4 regions of the Undibacterium sp. Ji42W genome follow, and region 4 is predicted to be linked to each of the others. Evidence: predicted binding sites of a transcription regulator. Region 4 holds the regulator's gene; each other region holds the start of a gene.
The links. Region 4 encodes LexA, which represses DNA repair genes until DNA is damaged. Its sites were predicted from a motif close to ACTGTATNNNNATACAGT; they were not measured.
Positions count from the first base shown of each region.

Region 1: imuA (translesion DNA synthesis-associated protein ImuA) is a predicted target of LexA. The motif match lies at 1,477-1,494, and genes of this name have one in related genera.
Region 2: ruvA (Holliday junction branch migration protein RuvA) is a predicted target of LexA. The motif match lies at 1,360-1,377, and genes of this name have one in related genera.
Region 3: recA (recombinase RecA) is a predicted target of LexA. The motif match lies at 1,018-1,035, and genes of this name have one in related genera.

Region 1 is NZ_JBMPOV010000004.1:125,449-128,572, reverse strand. It holds gene ACO0LG_RS09905 (winged helix-turn-helix transcriptional regulator) at 1-334, opposite strand, end outside; gene ACO0LG_RS09900 (nuclear transport factor 2 family protein) at 400-888, shown strand; gene ACO0LG_RS09895 (hypothetical protein) at 1,038-1,265, opposite strand; gene imuA (translesion DNA synthesis-associated protein ImuA) at 1,504-2,232, shown strand; gene ACO0LG_RS09885 (Y-family DNA polymerase) at 2,177-3,124, shown strand, end outside.
Region 2 is NZ_JBMPOV010000003.1:34,824-37,947, reverse strand. It holds gene ACO0LG_RS06445 (GIY-YIG nuclease family protein) at 1-175, shown strand, start outside; gene ruvC (crossover junction endodeoxyribonuclease RuvC) at 676-1,218, shown strand; gene ruvA (Holliday junction branch migration protein RuvA) at 1,392-1,973, shown strand; gene ruvB (Holliday junction branch migration DNA helicase RuvB) at 1,977-3,044, shown strand; gene ACO0LG_RS06425 (2-keto-4-pentenoate hydratase) at 3,102-3,124, shown strand, end outside.
Region 3 is NZ_JBMPOV010000012.1:144,981-148,104, forward strand. It holds gene ACO0LG_RS24055 (TOTE conflict system archaeo-eukaryotic primase domain-containing protein) at 1-195, shown strand, start outside; gene ACO0LG_RS24060 (TnsA endonuclease N-terminal domain-containing protein) at 211-621, opposite strand; gene recA (recombinase RecA) at 1,104-2,147, shown strand; gene recX (recombination regulator RecX) at 2,237-2,695, shown strand; gene ACO0LG_RS24075 (hypothetical protein) at 2,900-3,124, shown strand, end outside.
Region 4 is NZ_JBMPOV010000011.1:39,787-42,910, forward strand. It holds gene lon (endopeptidase La) at 1-1,229, shown strand, start outside; gene lexA (transcriptional repressor LexA) at 1,381-2,037, opposite strand; gene rpsF (30S ribosomal protein S6) at 2,303-2,671, shown strand; gene priB (primosomal replication protein N) at 2,700-2,999, shown strand; gene rpsR (30S ribosomal protein S18) at 3,009-3,124, shown strand, end outside.

The DNA of each region.
Region 1 (3,124 bases), on a different contig from region 4:
AGGGTTGCTGCCCTTCTGCTGTTCGCCATTTATCTCCCCAAGCAGTCAATGCCAGTAATACTGGATATAAATCCCGCCCTTGCTGCGTCAGGCTATAACGCCAGACACGTTTATCCTGCGCGTCGGTCTGCCGTTCCACTATGCCCTGCTCCATCATTTTTTTCAGTCGGGCTGTCAGGATATTCGAGGCAACGCCAAGATTGCGCTGGAGATCGTCAAAACGCTCGAATCCCAGAAACAGATCGCGCAAAATCAGTAGCGTCCACCACTCGCCAATGACTTCCAGTGTACGGGCAATCGAGCAGGAAAAATCAGAAAAAGAACTGCGCTCCATAATTTAGCTTGCTTGATGCAAGTTAACTGTTTACATTGCTTGCATTATGCCAGTGAAAGTCAGCCATGTATGCTTATATCGTCGAGAACAAACTCCGCAAAACCTTTGCTGCTATCAACGCAGGCGATGTCAGTCTGATGCTGGATAGCCTGGCTAATGATTTTGTCTATCGCTTTGAAGGAGATTCGCCGATTTCTGGCTTGCGTAATTCACGCGCGTCTATGGCTTTATGGTGGGAGCGCTTATACCGTTTGTTCCCTGGCTTGCAATTTGAGGTAAAAGAAGTAGCTGTCATCGGGCCGCCGTGGGATACCCGTATCCATGCAGTGCTGGACTTTATCGTTCCGCACCAGCCGGATGGGCCCTACAAGAATGTGGTAATGCAATTCATGCGAATGCGTTGGGGCAAAATCACCTACGTCCATACACTGGAAGATACCCAGCGCTGCAGCCGCTACCTGGCGTGGAGTGCAGCAGGGGAATGTGACGAAGCATTGGCAGCCCCCATTACTGATCAGTCCTGGCCTGGATCCGGGCCATTCTTGCGGGCTTAGATTGGAATATTCAGATCTTATTCTGATCTATATCAGCTAAACATTTATCCTGATGGGAGCAAACTGCTGCAAACACTCCCGCAATATCTGGGGCGTGTTTGCAGTAGAAATTTGTTCACTCCATTGACAGATAAATTGATAGCCTGAACTTACCAATTTGCTTTGGACAAAGTAACCAGCCACTTGCGCAGTACCAGCATTTCCAGATGTCCGGCTTGTATGCCTGTGCTGCAATCGAGTACAGGATTGACATAGTAAGAACGCTGACGGAAGTCGCGGCAGACAAAAATTTCGCGACGCCCCAGGCGCATCACAAAAGAGCTAGGTGCGAATTGCAGGCTGAAGCGTGTATCAAAAGACTGTTCGAGGTTTGCCATAATTTCAATCTCCATATCGGTTGGTATGTGATAGAGGAACAGTCATCAAAACAGCCATGCGTTCATCCATGGACGAACTTTAACACAAACTACTGTATGCGCAATCAGTATTTTAAAACTGTGGTTTTCTCACCTCTCTGTAATTTCTTGCTCCAGTCACATAACACGGGCACATAAAATAAACTTTGAAGTCTGCCGTCATATTACATATACTGTATATTTAATCAGTATATGTAATATGGCCCACGTTTCCTCACTTCCTCCTGAACGCATACACTCCGCACTGTGGCGTGCATCGCAACTGGCGCGTGGTCAGGGTGGTTATTTGCCCAGTGGTTATGCTGAGCTCAATAATGAACTGCCGGGCCATGGCTGGCCACAGGGGCAATTAACCGAGATTTTGCTAGCGCAGATTGGCACTGCCGAGCTCAGCTTGCTCAAGCCCGCCTTAAGCCAGCTTGATGGGCGTCCCATTGTGTTATTGACGCCTCCTTATATACCGCAAGCATTGGCTTTTGCATGTACAGGTTTGCAATCATCGCAGTTGATATGGATACGCTGCCAGAAGCATATTGATGCTTTGTGGGCGGCTGAACAGGTGTTGCGCAATAGCAGTTGTGGCGCGCTGTTGTTCTGGACATCCAGCATCCGTAGTGAAGCTTTGCGGCGTTTGCATCTGGCCGCGCAAAGCTCGGAGACTTTATTCTTTTTGATGCGTGACATGCGGGCAGCACAGCAAGCCTCTCCTGCCCCTTTGCGATTAAGTGTGCAAACCAGCCAATATGGTCTGGAACTGGGCATACTCAAACGCCGTGGCAGCCAGCGCGATGCGCCGCTGGCACTACATGTGCCCAATCATCCTTATTTGTATGCCTATGCTCATCCAGGCAAAGAAAAACTTGCGACAAACTATGGCAACTTGCCCACCACTGTGGATAGCCGTTCACCTGCCTTTACTCCAGCTTGAGGTGTTTGTCACTCCCTTGTTTGCTCAGCAAGAGACACAAGTCAGTGTGATACTCCATCAAGGTCGGGTAACGTCCATGTCTGAATCTGCCGATCAGGCTGGCATACGCTTGAATATGCGTGCGGGTGGTGTGCAAATGCTGTCTGCCGATGCTGAGTACTATCAGCGTGATCACAATAAAGAAAAACTGGCACTGCAGGCAGTGGCAACTGCATTGCTGCAATACTCGCCACAAGTCTGTCTGGCAGAAGATGATTGCATACTGGTTGATATCAGTGCCAGTCTGAGTTTGTTTGGGGGTGTACGCGCTTTGCGTAAACGCATGCTGGAAAGCATGCGCATTCTGGGTTATACGGCAACGACTGGCATTGCTCCCGTTGCCAGGGCTGCCTGGTTATTGGCCAAGCAGGCATCGCGCAAATTACCTAGAGGACAGCATGTCTTTAAACTGCAAAGATTGAGTCAGCGCCTGGACAGGCTACCGGTCAAATTACTCACTTCAGCTCAGCCTTTGGCTGAGTTATTGCAGGGCATCGCCTGTTATAGCCTCAGAGATTTACGTCAATTACCACGCCCTGGCTTGCAGAGGCGTTGCGGCAAAGCTTTACTCATGGAGCTGGATCAAGCTTATGGTGCGCAGGCCGAAGTACACGAATGGTATCTGGCGGCGCCAGAATTCAAAGTCAAAATTGAACTGCCAGACCGTATAGAGCTTGCAGAATCACTTCTCATTTTTGCCCGCAGCCTGCTGGCCCAGTTGCTGGGATGGCTGGCTGCGCAGCAACTGGCGGTTACGCATATTCACATGGAATTATTGCATGAACGTGGCCGCCAAGCGATCCCACCAACCATGTTTGACCTGCAACTGGCACAAGCATGCTGGCAAGAATCG
Region 2 (3,124 bases), on a different contig from region 4:
CAGTTTTACGTCGAAATATAAGATTCATCAACTGGTCTGGTTTGGACAGACTGACTCCATCCTTTCTGCCATTCAACGCGAAAAGCAGATCAAGGCCTGGAAGCGGGAATGGAAGATCAGGTTGTTTGAAGAAACCAATCCTTACTGGCGGGATTTGTATTTGGATATTGTGTGAGCCGAACACAAACATGTGACTGGTTAAATCTCCCATATTTAATTGACGTCGCTCCAGTGAAGGCTGGAGCATAGCGGCGTTCGCTGTACACAAATATCATTCGCAAGTAGCAACAACCCGGGCATGCAAAGAATATTTGCGCATGCAATAAACACCTCGGCATACCGCAAACGCCACTAGATTCCTGCCTGTGCAGGAATGACGAATTTGAGAATACGGACTTATTCGACAATGCCGCATTACGACGATACAAACCGCGCTAGGTCTCAAATCAAATTAACTTCATTCCGGCGCAAGCTGGCGTTCGCCGACCAAAAATGCAATTTACAAAGCAATCACTACTCACCGCATGCCACGTACATCAATCACAAATAACAATAATCCAAAGTAATCACCCACTCACATAGCAACAAATAAAATCCAGACTGATACGCTATACTCCCCAGCAAGACCCGCTCAGCAACATCAGCATCAGCTCATAGATACCAACAAAACAATTCATGAAAATCTTAGGCATAGATCCCGGCTTGCGCACCACCGGCTTTGGCGTTATCCATAAACAGGGCAGCAAGCTGACGTATATCGCCTCAGGCACGATCAAGACCATTGATGGTACTTTGCCAGAACGTTTGAAGACCATACTGGCTGGTGTTTCAGAAATAGTACGCACTTACCAGCCTGATTGCGCGGCGATAGAAAAAGTTTTCGTCAATGTCAATCCGCAATCCACCCTGTTGCTGGGGCAAGCGCGTGGTGCAGCGATTTGTGCGCTGGTGGCGGCGGACCTGTCAGTGGCAGAATATACGGCGTTACAGGTCAAGCAAGGCGTGGTCGGCCATGGCCGTGCCAAGAAAGAGCAGGTGCAGGACATGGTGCAACGCCTGTTGGCTTTGTCCGGTTTGCCTGGCAGCGATGCTGCCGATGCGCTGGGTGTGGCGATTTGTCATGCCCATAGTGGTGATACCCTGGCAACCCTGGGGGCAATTGCGCCGGGACTGGCGAAGAAGGGCTTGCGCGTCAAGGGTGGCCGGCTGGTCGGTTAATACAGGGCTGCAAGCTCACTGAAGCTGCCTTACGCCCTGGCCAGATCATATGACTGGTCTGCATAAGCTTAATTGCAGTATCGCAATATCAATATAATTTCCCTGCGAGCCTCGTCAAACGTGCAAGAATCGTTTACTATCACTGCTTATTCATACAGTATGAAAGCAGTCTCATGATAGGTCGCATTGCAGGCACTCTGATAGAAAAGAATCCTCCGCAATTGCTGGTCGATTGCCAGGGTGTAGGCTATGAAGTCGATGTGCCTATGAGTACCTTTTATAACCTGCCGCATCTGGGTGAAAAAGTGGTCCTGCTGACGCATCTTGCGATACGCGAAGATGCCCATGTACTGTTTGGGTTTGGCACGGCAGAAGAACGTAGCACCTTCAAGCAATTGATCAAAATCAGCGGTGTTGGTGCCCGCACTGCCCTCTCTATTTTGTCTGGCATGTCGGTAGCCGATCTGGCCCAGGCGATTACCCTGCAAGAAGCGGGACGCCTGACCCGCGTGCCGGGCATAGGCAAGAAAACTGCTGAACGCTTGCTGCTGGAACTCAAAGGCAAGCTCGGTGCTGACCTTGGCAATGCCACTGCGGCACTGGCTGCAGGTGACCATAGCGCTGACATCCTGAATGCCTTGCAGGCACTTGGCTATTCCGACAAGGAAGCCTTGCTGGCAATGAAATCCGTGCCTGCTGGCAGTGGGGTTTCTGATGGCATCAAACTGGCATTGAAAGCATTGTCCAAAGGCTAAGCGATGACGATACAGACCGACAATCTTTCTTCCAACTTCAGCGAACAGCGCATTATTGCTGCTACACCCAGCTCACCCAATGAAGAAGCGATAGAACGTGCCCTGCGCCCCAAGCAACTTGATGAGTATGTTGGACAGGAAAAGATACGCGGCCAGCTGGAAATTTTTATCACGGCAGCCAGGCAGCGTAGTGAGGCGCTTGATCACACCTTGCTGTTCGGCCCCCCAGGCCTGGGTAAAACCACACTGGCGCACATCATTGCGCGCGAGATGGGTGTCAACCTGCGCCAGACGTCTGGCCCGGTGCTCGAACGTGCCGGTGACCTGGCTGCCCTGCTGACGAATCTGGAGGCCAATGATGTGCTCTTCATTGATGAGATACATCGCTTGTCGCCAGTAGTAGAAGAAATTTTGTACCCAGCGCTGGAAGATTACCAGATCGACATCATGATAGGCGAAGGGCCGGCAGCGCGTTCGGTGAAGCTGGATTTGCAACCTTTTACCCTGGTTGGTGCCACTACCCGCGCCGGCATGCTGACCAATCCGCTGCGTGACCGTTTTGGCATTGTCGCCAGGCTGGAATTTTATACACCAGAAGAATTGACCAAGATCGTGACCCGCTCAGCATCTCTGCTTGGCGCACCGATACAGGCCGATGGTGCGCGTGAAATTGCCAAGCGGGCGCGTGGTACACCACGTATCGCCAATCGCCTGCTGCGGCGTGTACGCGATTATGCCGAGGTCAAGGGCAATGGTGAAATTACCAAGGCAATTGCCGATGCGGCATTGAAAATGCTTGATGTTGATGCCGTTGGCTTTGATCTGATGGACCGAAAACTGCTGGAAGCCATACTGTTTAAATTTGGTGGCGGCCCGGTAGGACTGGACAATGTCGCAGCCGCCATCGGTGAAGAACGCGACACAATAGAAGATGTACTGGAACCCTATCTGATACAGCAGGGTTTTTTGCAACGCACGCCCAGGGGCAGGATAGCAACTCCGTCCGCCTATGAACATTTTGGCGTGACCATGCCCAGAACGGGTAATAACGGTGACTTATGGGGCAGTTGAGGTAGCTGATATTCCACCTGCTCCATAGTTGTGCTCAATCCAACCAAATTTGATGCCATGTCCTTACAAGCTGAACAACA
Region 3 (3,124 bases), on a different contig from region 4:
CCAATTTCCTGGGAAGGCAGCTTGCGTCAATATGCTGGGCGACTGCATCGAGATCACGCTAACAAAACAAATATTTTGATATACGACTATGCAGAACTAGATCATCCACAGCTTGCGAGGATGTGGGAGAAGCGCCAACGTGGATACCGGGCAATGGGATATCAAGTTGAAGTGGCTGGCCGCAGGTTGTGTTGAGAAATTTCTATGAGGCTAGCGAAGAAGTAGTTCGATCTTTACCGGCAGGCCTGCGTCATCAATCATGTCATCTGTGACTACGTGAAATGAAAATGTTCGCTGTTTGAGAATGGATGAAACCTGATTAAACATTTCAACCGACTTGTAGACGAACACTGCTGGCTTGACTTCTATGATCAGCGTCCTCCCTGAAGAAAATTCAACAAGGAAGTCTGGTGTATAGGATTTGTCCTTTTCTTCCCCATAAGTCACGGTAAATGGCTGGTCGATAATGCGAATTACACCTGGAGTTAGTAGCATCCTCTGGATGAACCGGCGCTCAAGTTGGCTCTCATATTCGATGACTTCTTTCTGTAGCCAGCCACATGCCACTAACCCGACAGTGCGATGGGGTGATCTAGTAATCACTTTGCGTTTGGGTTTCATGTGCGGTACCCGTTGCTAAGTGAAAAGGCAGCAAGTGATGGTGCAAGTGGAAGCTTCAGATGCCTATGGTGATCGCATCCAGGACTGCCAGGCGATAAAGTATTTTTGGCTATTCTGGTTAGCCAACGGACCATTTGCTGTGGGTGTAGCTGCTTGTGGCAAGTGATTGCACACAGCTTTTGGAATTGCGAGAGAGGCTGGATTGATGCATGGAAATATATGCCCTTCTTCATTTGATTTCTCCTGCGTACAGGCGTGCGGGTACGGTGCCCGCATGTACGCGATCACAAAAATGATAAAAAGGGGTTTCGACATAACAAATGTTAAGTGATTACTAATGTTTGACTGTAAAATTCCCCATTCAGAAATCAATGCAAAAAGTCGCTTGCATAAATCACTGTTTTTTTATACAGTACTGCAAATCGCAGGAAATTAAGCCTGTATTCCTTTTTCCACCCGCCGCTTATTGAATGAAAGAATGTATGGACGATAAGAAACCAGAAAATGCCTCAGAAAAAGCAAAGGCACTTGCAGCAGCGCTGGCACAGATAGAAAAGCAGTTTGGTAAAGGTTCGGTCATGCGTATGGCCGACGGTGAAGTGGTGGAAGAGGTGCAGGTAGTCTCTACTGGCTCTCTGGGCCTGGATATTGCGCTGGGCGTTGGTGGCTTGCCGCGTGGCCGCGTAGTCGAGATTTATGGTCCTGAATCCTCTGGTAAAACCACATTGACGCTGCAGGCGATTGCTGAAATGCAAAAGCTGGGTGGCACTTGCGCGTTTATCGATGCTGAACATGCGCTGGACGTTGGTTACGCTCAAAAACTGGGTGTGAATCTGTCTGATTTGCTGATTTCCCAGCCTGATACAGGCGAGCAAGCACTGGAAATTACCGATGCGCTGGTACGTTCCGGCAGCGTTGACCTGGTCGTCATCGACTCGGTTGCAGCTTTGACACCCCGTGCCGAGATTGAAGGCGACATGGGTGACTCTTTGCCTGGTCTGCAAGCACGTCTGATGTCCCAGGCTTTGCGTAAGCTGACAGGCAGTATCAAACGTACCAATACCCTGGTGATTTTTATTAACCAGATTCGCATGAAGATTGGTGTCATGTTTGGCAGCCCGGAAACGACTACGGGTGGTAACGCGCTGAAATTTTATGCTTCTGTACGTCTGGATATCCGTCGCACTGGCTCTATCAAGTCTGGTGATGAAGTGGTGGGTAATGAAACCAAGGTCAAGGTTGTCAAGAACAAGGTGGCTCCACCATTTAAAGAAGCGCACTTCGACATCATGTATGGCGAAGGTACTTCACGCGAAGGCGAGATTCTGGATCTGGCAGCCGATGCCAAGATCATAGAAAAAGCCGGTGCTTGGTATAGCTATAATGGCGAACGTATCGGCCAGGGTAAGGATAATGCACGTACTTATCTGAAAGAACGTCCTGAGCTGTCATTTGAAATTGAAAACAAAGTGCGCTTGCATCTGGGCGTGCCTTTGTTGATGCCAGCAGCGGCAACGGCTGAATAAGTTGTTGCACTAAGCGCTAGCACTCTTGGCGACATAGTCTTGAATCATGCCGGTTGGTAGCTACTAACTGGCATTTTCGCTTTTAAAGTATGAAGAAACCCACCATTAGTCTGAAAGCCCGTGCCTTGCGTTATTTGTCCATGCGTGAACATAGCCGCATGGAGCTGGAGCGCAAGTTGGCGCGTTATGTGGAAGAGGGCGACGATGTTGGTGCTGTGCTGGATTTTTTGGAAGCCGCAAAGTATTTGTCTGGGGAGCGTTTTTCTGAATCGTTGGTGAACCGTCGGCAGGCCAGATTTGGCAATTACCGTATTCTTGCTGAGCTGCAAAGCCATGGGTTGGATGCGCAGGATATAGAAAACGTCAAGGACGGTTTGAAAGAGTCAGAGCTGGAGAGGGCGATTCAGGTCTTGCACAGGAAATTCCGGCATGCGCCGCAAGACCAGCAAGAAAAGATGAAGCAGGCGGCGTTTTTGCAGCAGAGAGGGTTTTCCAGTGGGGCGACGCAGGCGGCGATGCGGGCGTCGCGGGATGAGGATTTGGACTAGGATAGGCTACGTCGAGTTGATAGACTTTGCTTTTACTGACGTAGCTCCGAGTATTATTGCATTTGTCATAATAAGTTTTTTTTGCAAAAATCTAAGTGTATATACATATTTATGCCCTCCCAGGTTGAGGCTGGCTTTGGTAGGTGGGGCCGGGCCTCGCTAGGCTACGTTTTATCCGCCCAACACTCGGCCTTGAAATAATGCATGCGTTTATTAACGCCCAATGTTGGGCTGATAAAGCGTAGCAAAAACTACGAAGTTAGCCTCTCAAATAAAAATTGTCTTGTAAATATGGAAATTTTTAAATCGCTTATTACGTTTGCTGGTTACGACGAGGGGTATTTTCATCTCTCGGATACAATTCAGTACGAAGGAAATTGGTGGCTTGTTGCAACTTGGCTAAAACATCCAGTCTTAAAACACCGATTA
Region 4 (3,124 bases):
ATATAGGTTCCATGCCAGGCAAGATATTGCAAAGCCTGTCCAAGGTCGGCGTACGTAATCCTTTGTTCTTGCTGGATGAAGTTGACAAGATGGGTGCTGATTTCCGTGGCGACCCATCGTCGGCCTTGCTGGAGGTGCTGGACCCTGAGCAAAATCACACTTTCTCGGATCACTATATCGAAGTTGATTTCGATTTGTCCGATGTAATGTTTGTGGCGACATCCAATTCCTATAATATCCCGCCAGCCTTGCTGGACAGGATGGAAGTCATTCGTCTGTCAGGTTATACCGAAGATGAAAAAACCAGTATTGCCCAGCGTTATTTGTTGCCTAAACAAATCAAGAACAATGGTTTGAAAGAAGGCGAAATCACGGTGGCAGAAAGTGCTTTGCGCGACATCATTCGCTATTACACCCGTGAAGCAGGTGTGCGTTCTCTGGAAAGGGAGATCTCCAAGATTTGCCGCAAGGTAGTGAAGATGCTGTTGTTGAAAAAGACCGAGAAAAAAGCGACTGTCAATTCAAAAAATCTGGATAAATATCTGGGTGTACGTCGCTATGATTTTGGTGTTGCTGTCAAGGATAACCAGATTGGCCAGGTAGTTGGTTTGGCCTGGACTGAAGTGGGCGGTGATTTGCTGACCATAGAAGCCGTTGCCATGCCAGGTAAAGGTGGTGTCATCCGCACCGGAACTTTGGGCGATGTCATGAAAGAATCGATAGAAGCAGCCCGTACTGTAGTACGTAGCCGCGCCAAGCGTCTGGGTATCAAGGCAGACGTTTTCGAGAAAAGTGATATCCACATCCACGTACCAGAAGGCGCAACACCAAAAGACGGTCCATCTGCCGGTATCGCCATGACGACGGCTCTGGTGTCTGTGTTCACTGGCATCCCGGTTCGTGCCGATGTCGCCATGACAGGTGAAATCACACTGCGGGGCGAAGTATTGCCTATCGGTGGCCTGAAAGAGAAATTGCTGGCTGCACATCGCGGTGGTATCAAAACCGTGTTGATACCAGAAGAAAATGCCAAGGATCTGGCCGAAATCCCTGACAATGTCAAAAACAAACTGGAAATCATTCCGGTTCGCTGGATAGACAAAGTCTTGGAAATCGCACTGGAAACCCAGCCCGTTCCTCTGGTCGACGAGCCTGTTCCAGTGGTGGCTGCGGCACCTGCCACAGCACCAACTGAGACACCGGCAGATACTACGGTGGTCAAGCACTAAGTTGTTGCGCTGAAATGAAAAACGTCCGGATATCCGGACGTTTTTTTATGCTTGTCACTTATGAAACTTGCTAATATGCAGTTGCTAATCAGTTTGAGATGCTGCCCGGGCGTGACGTAAACGAGAGGGTAAAACCACGCCCAGGCTGACCTCAAACCCAGTTGCGCATGAGGCCGACAGCCAGACCTTCGAGTGCGAAATCTTCTTCCGTGTCGCCAATCTTGATGACAGGATAATCCGGGTTCTCTGGCATCAGTTCTATCAGGTCGCCAGTTTTCTTATAGCGCTTCACTGTGACATCATTACCCAGACGTGCGACAACGATCTGGCCATTGCGGGCGCTGTCTGCTTTTTTGACTGCCAGTAAGTCACCATCAAATATGCCAGCATCGCGCATGGACATGCCGCGTACCTTCAGTAAAAAATCTGGCTTGGCAGAGAACAGCGCAGGATCTACGTGGTAAGTAGATTCTATATGTTCACTCGCTAGTATCGGAGAACCGGCAGCAACACGACCAACCAGCGGCAGGCTCAGTTGCAGCAGGGCAGGGTGAGGCAGGGCCAGTTGCTTACCTGTGATATGGCTGGACAACTCGGATTCCAGCAGACGTATGCCCCGTGAAGTGCCTGCCGCAATTTCAATGACGCCTTTGCGGGCAAGGGCTTGCAGATGTTCTTCTGCAGCATTGGTTGAGCGGAACCCCAGTTCTGTTGCAATCTCGGCGCGGGTAGGAGGAAACCCAGTGTTTTGAATGGCATCTTTAATCAGGTTCAGGATTTGTTCCTGGCGGGCGGTAAGTTTAAGCATGGTATTTTCTAGTGTTAAGGTGCTGTATATACAAGCAGTCTGTATTTTTATACAGTAAAGCTGAATATGCAAGTCAAAATGACCTCAATTACCTAAAAACGTGAAAAAAATACCTCACTCGCTTGAGATAATTGGCATATAACTTACCTAAGTCACTGATCTAATTGATCAATATGTAAAACTGGGTTATTATTGTCGGCTTTCCTCTTCCCGCACTCGTCTTGACGCCGAGGCGGGCTATTTTTATTGTCCACAAGGAGAATATATGCGTCATTATGAAATCGTATTTATCGTACATCCAGATCAGAGCGAGCAAGTTCCTGCAATGATCGAGCGCTACAAGGCAAGTGTTGTAGCCCGTGGTGGTCAAATCCATCGCGTTGAAGATTGGGGCCGTCGTCAATTGGCTTACATGATTCAAAAATTGGCAAAAGCACACTATGTTTGCTTGAACATCGAATGCGATGCTGAAACTCTGCTCGAGTTGGAAACAGCATTCAAATTCAATGATGCTGTCTTGCGTCACCTGACGGTCAAATTGAAAAAAGCAGAAACAACACCTTCTCCTATGATGAAAGCTGTTCAGAAAGAAGATGCTGCAAAAGCGCAACGTGTTGAAGCGCCTGCTGCTTAATAATTGACAAAGGTCGCGTAAAAAAATAGTGAATCAGCTGAAGCTCGTAGCCCGGATTGTGGAAAAAAGCGCATTGCGCTACACCCCGGCCGGTATCCCGATCGCTTCTGCTACCTTGATGCATAGTTCAGAAACTCGTGAGGCGAACACAGTTCGACAGGTCGAGTTTGAAATTTCTGCAATGGCTGCTGGTGAAATATCCCAGCGTTTTACAGAAGTTGCCCTGGACCAGCCCATGGAATTCACTGGGTTTTTAGCGCGCAAAAATCGCAATAGCAAAAGTCTCGTTTTTCACGTCACTGAATTCGAGACACATTTACTAGATTAGGAGCCAAAAATGGCATTCGGTAAAAAATTCGACAAAAGCAAATTGAAGCAAAAGCGTCAGCAACAAAATCCTTTGTTCAAACGCAAAAAATTCTGCCGCTTCACAGCAGCACATGTAGAAAAAGT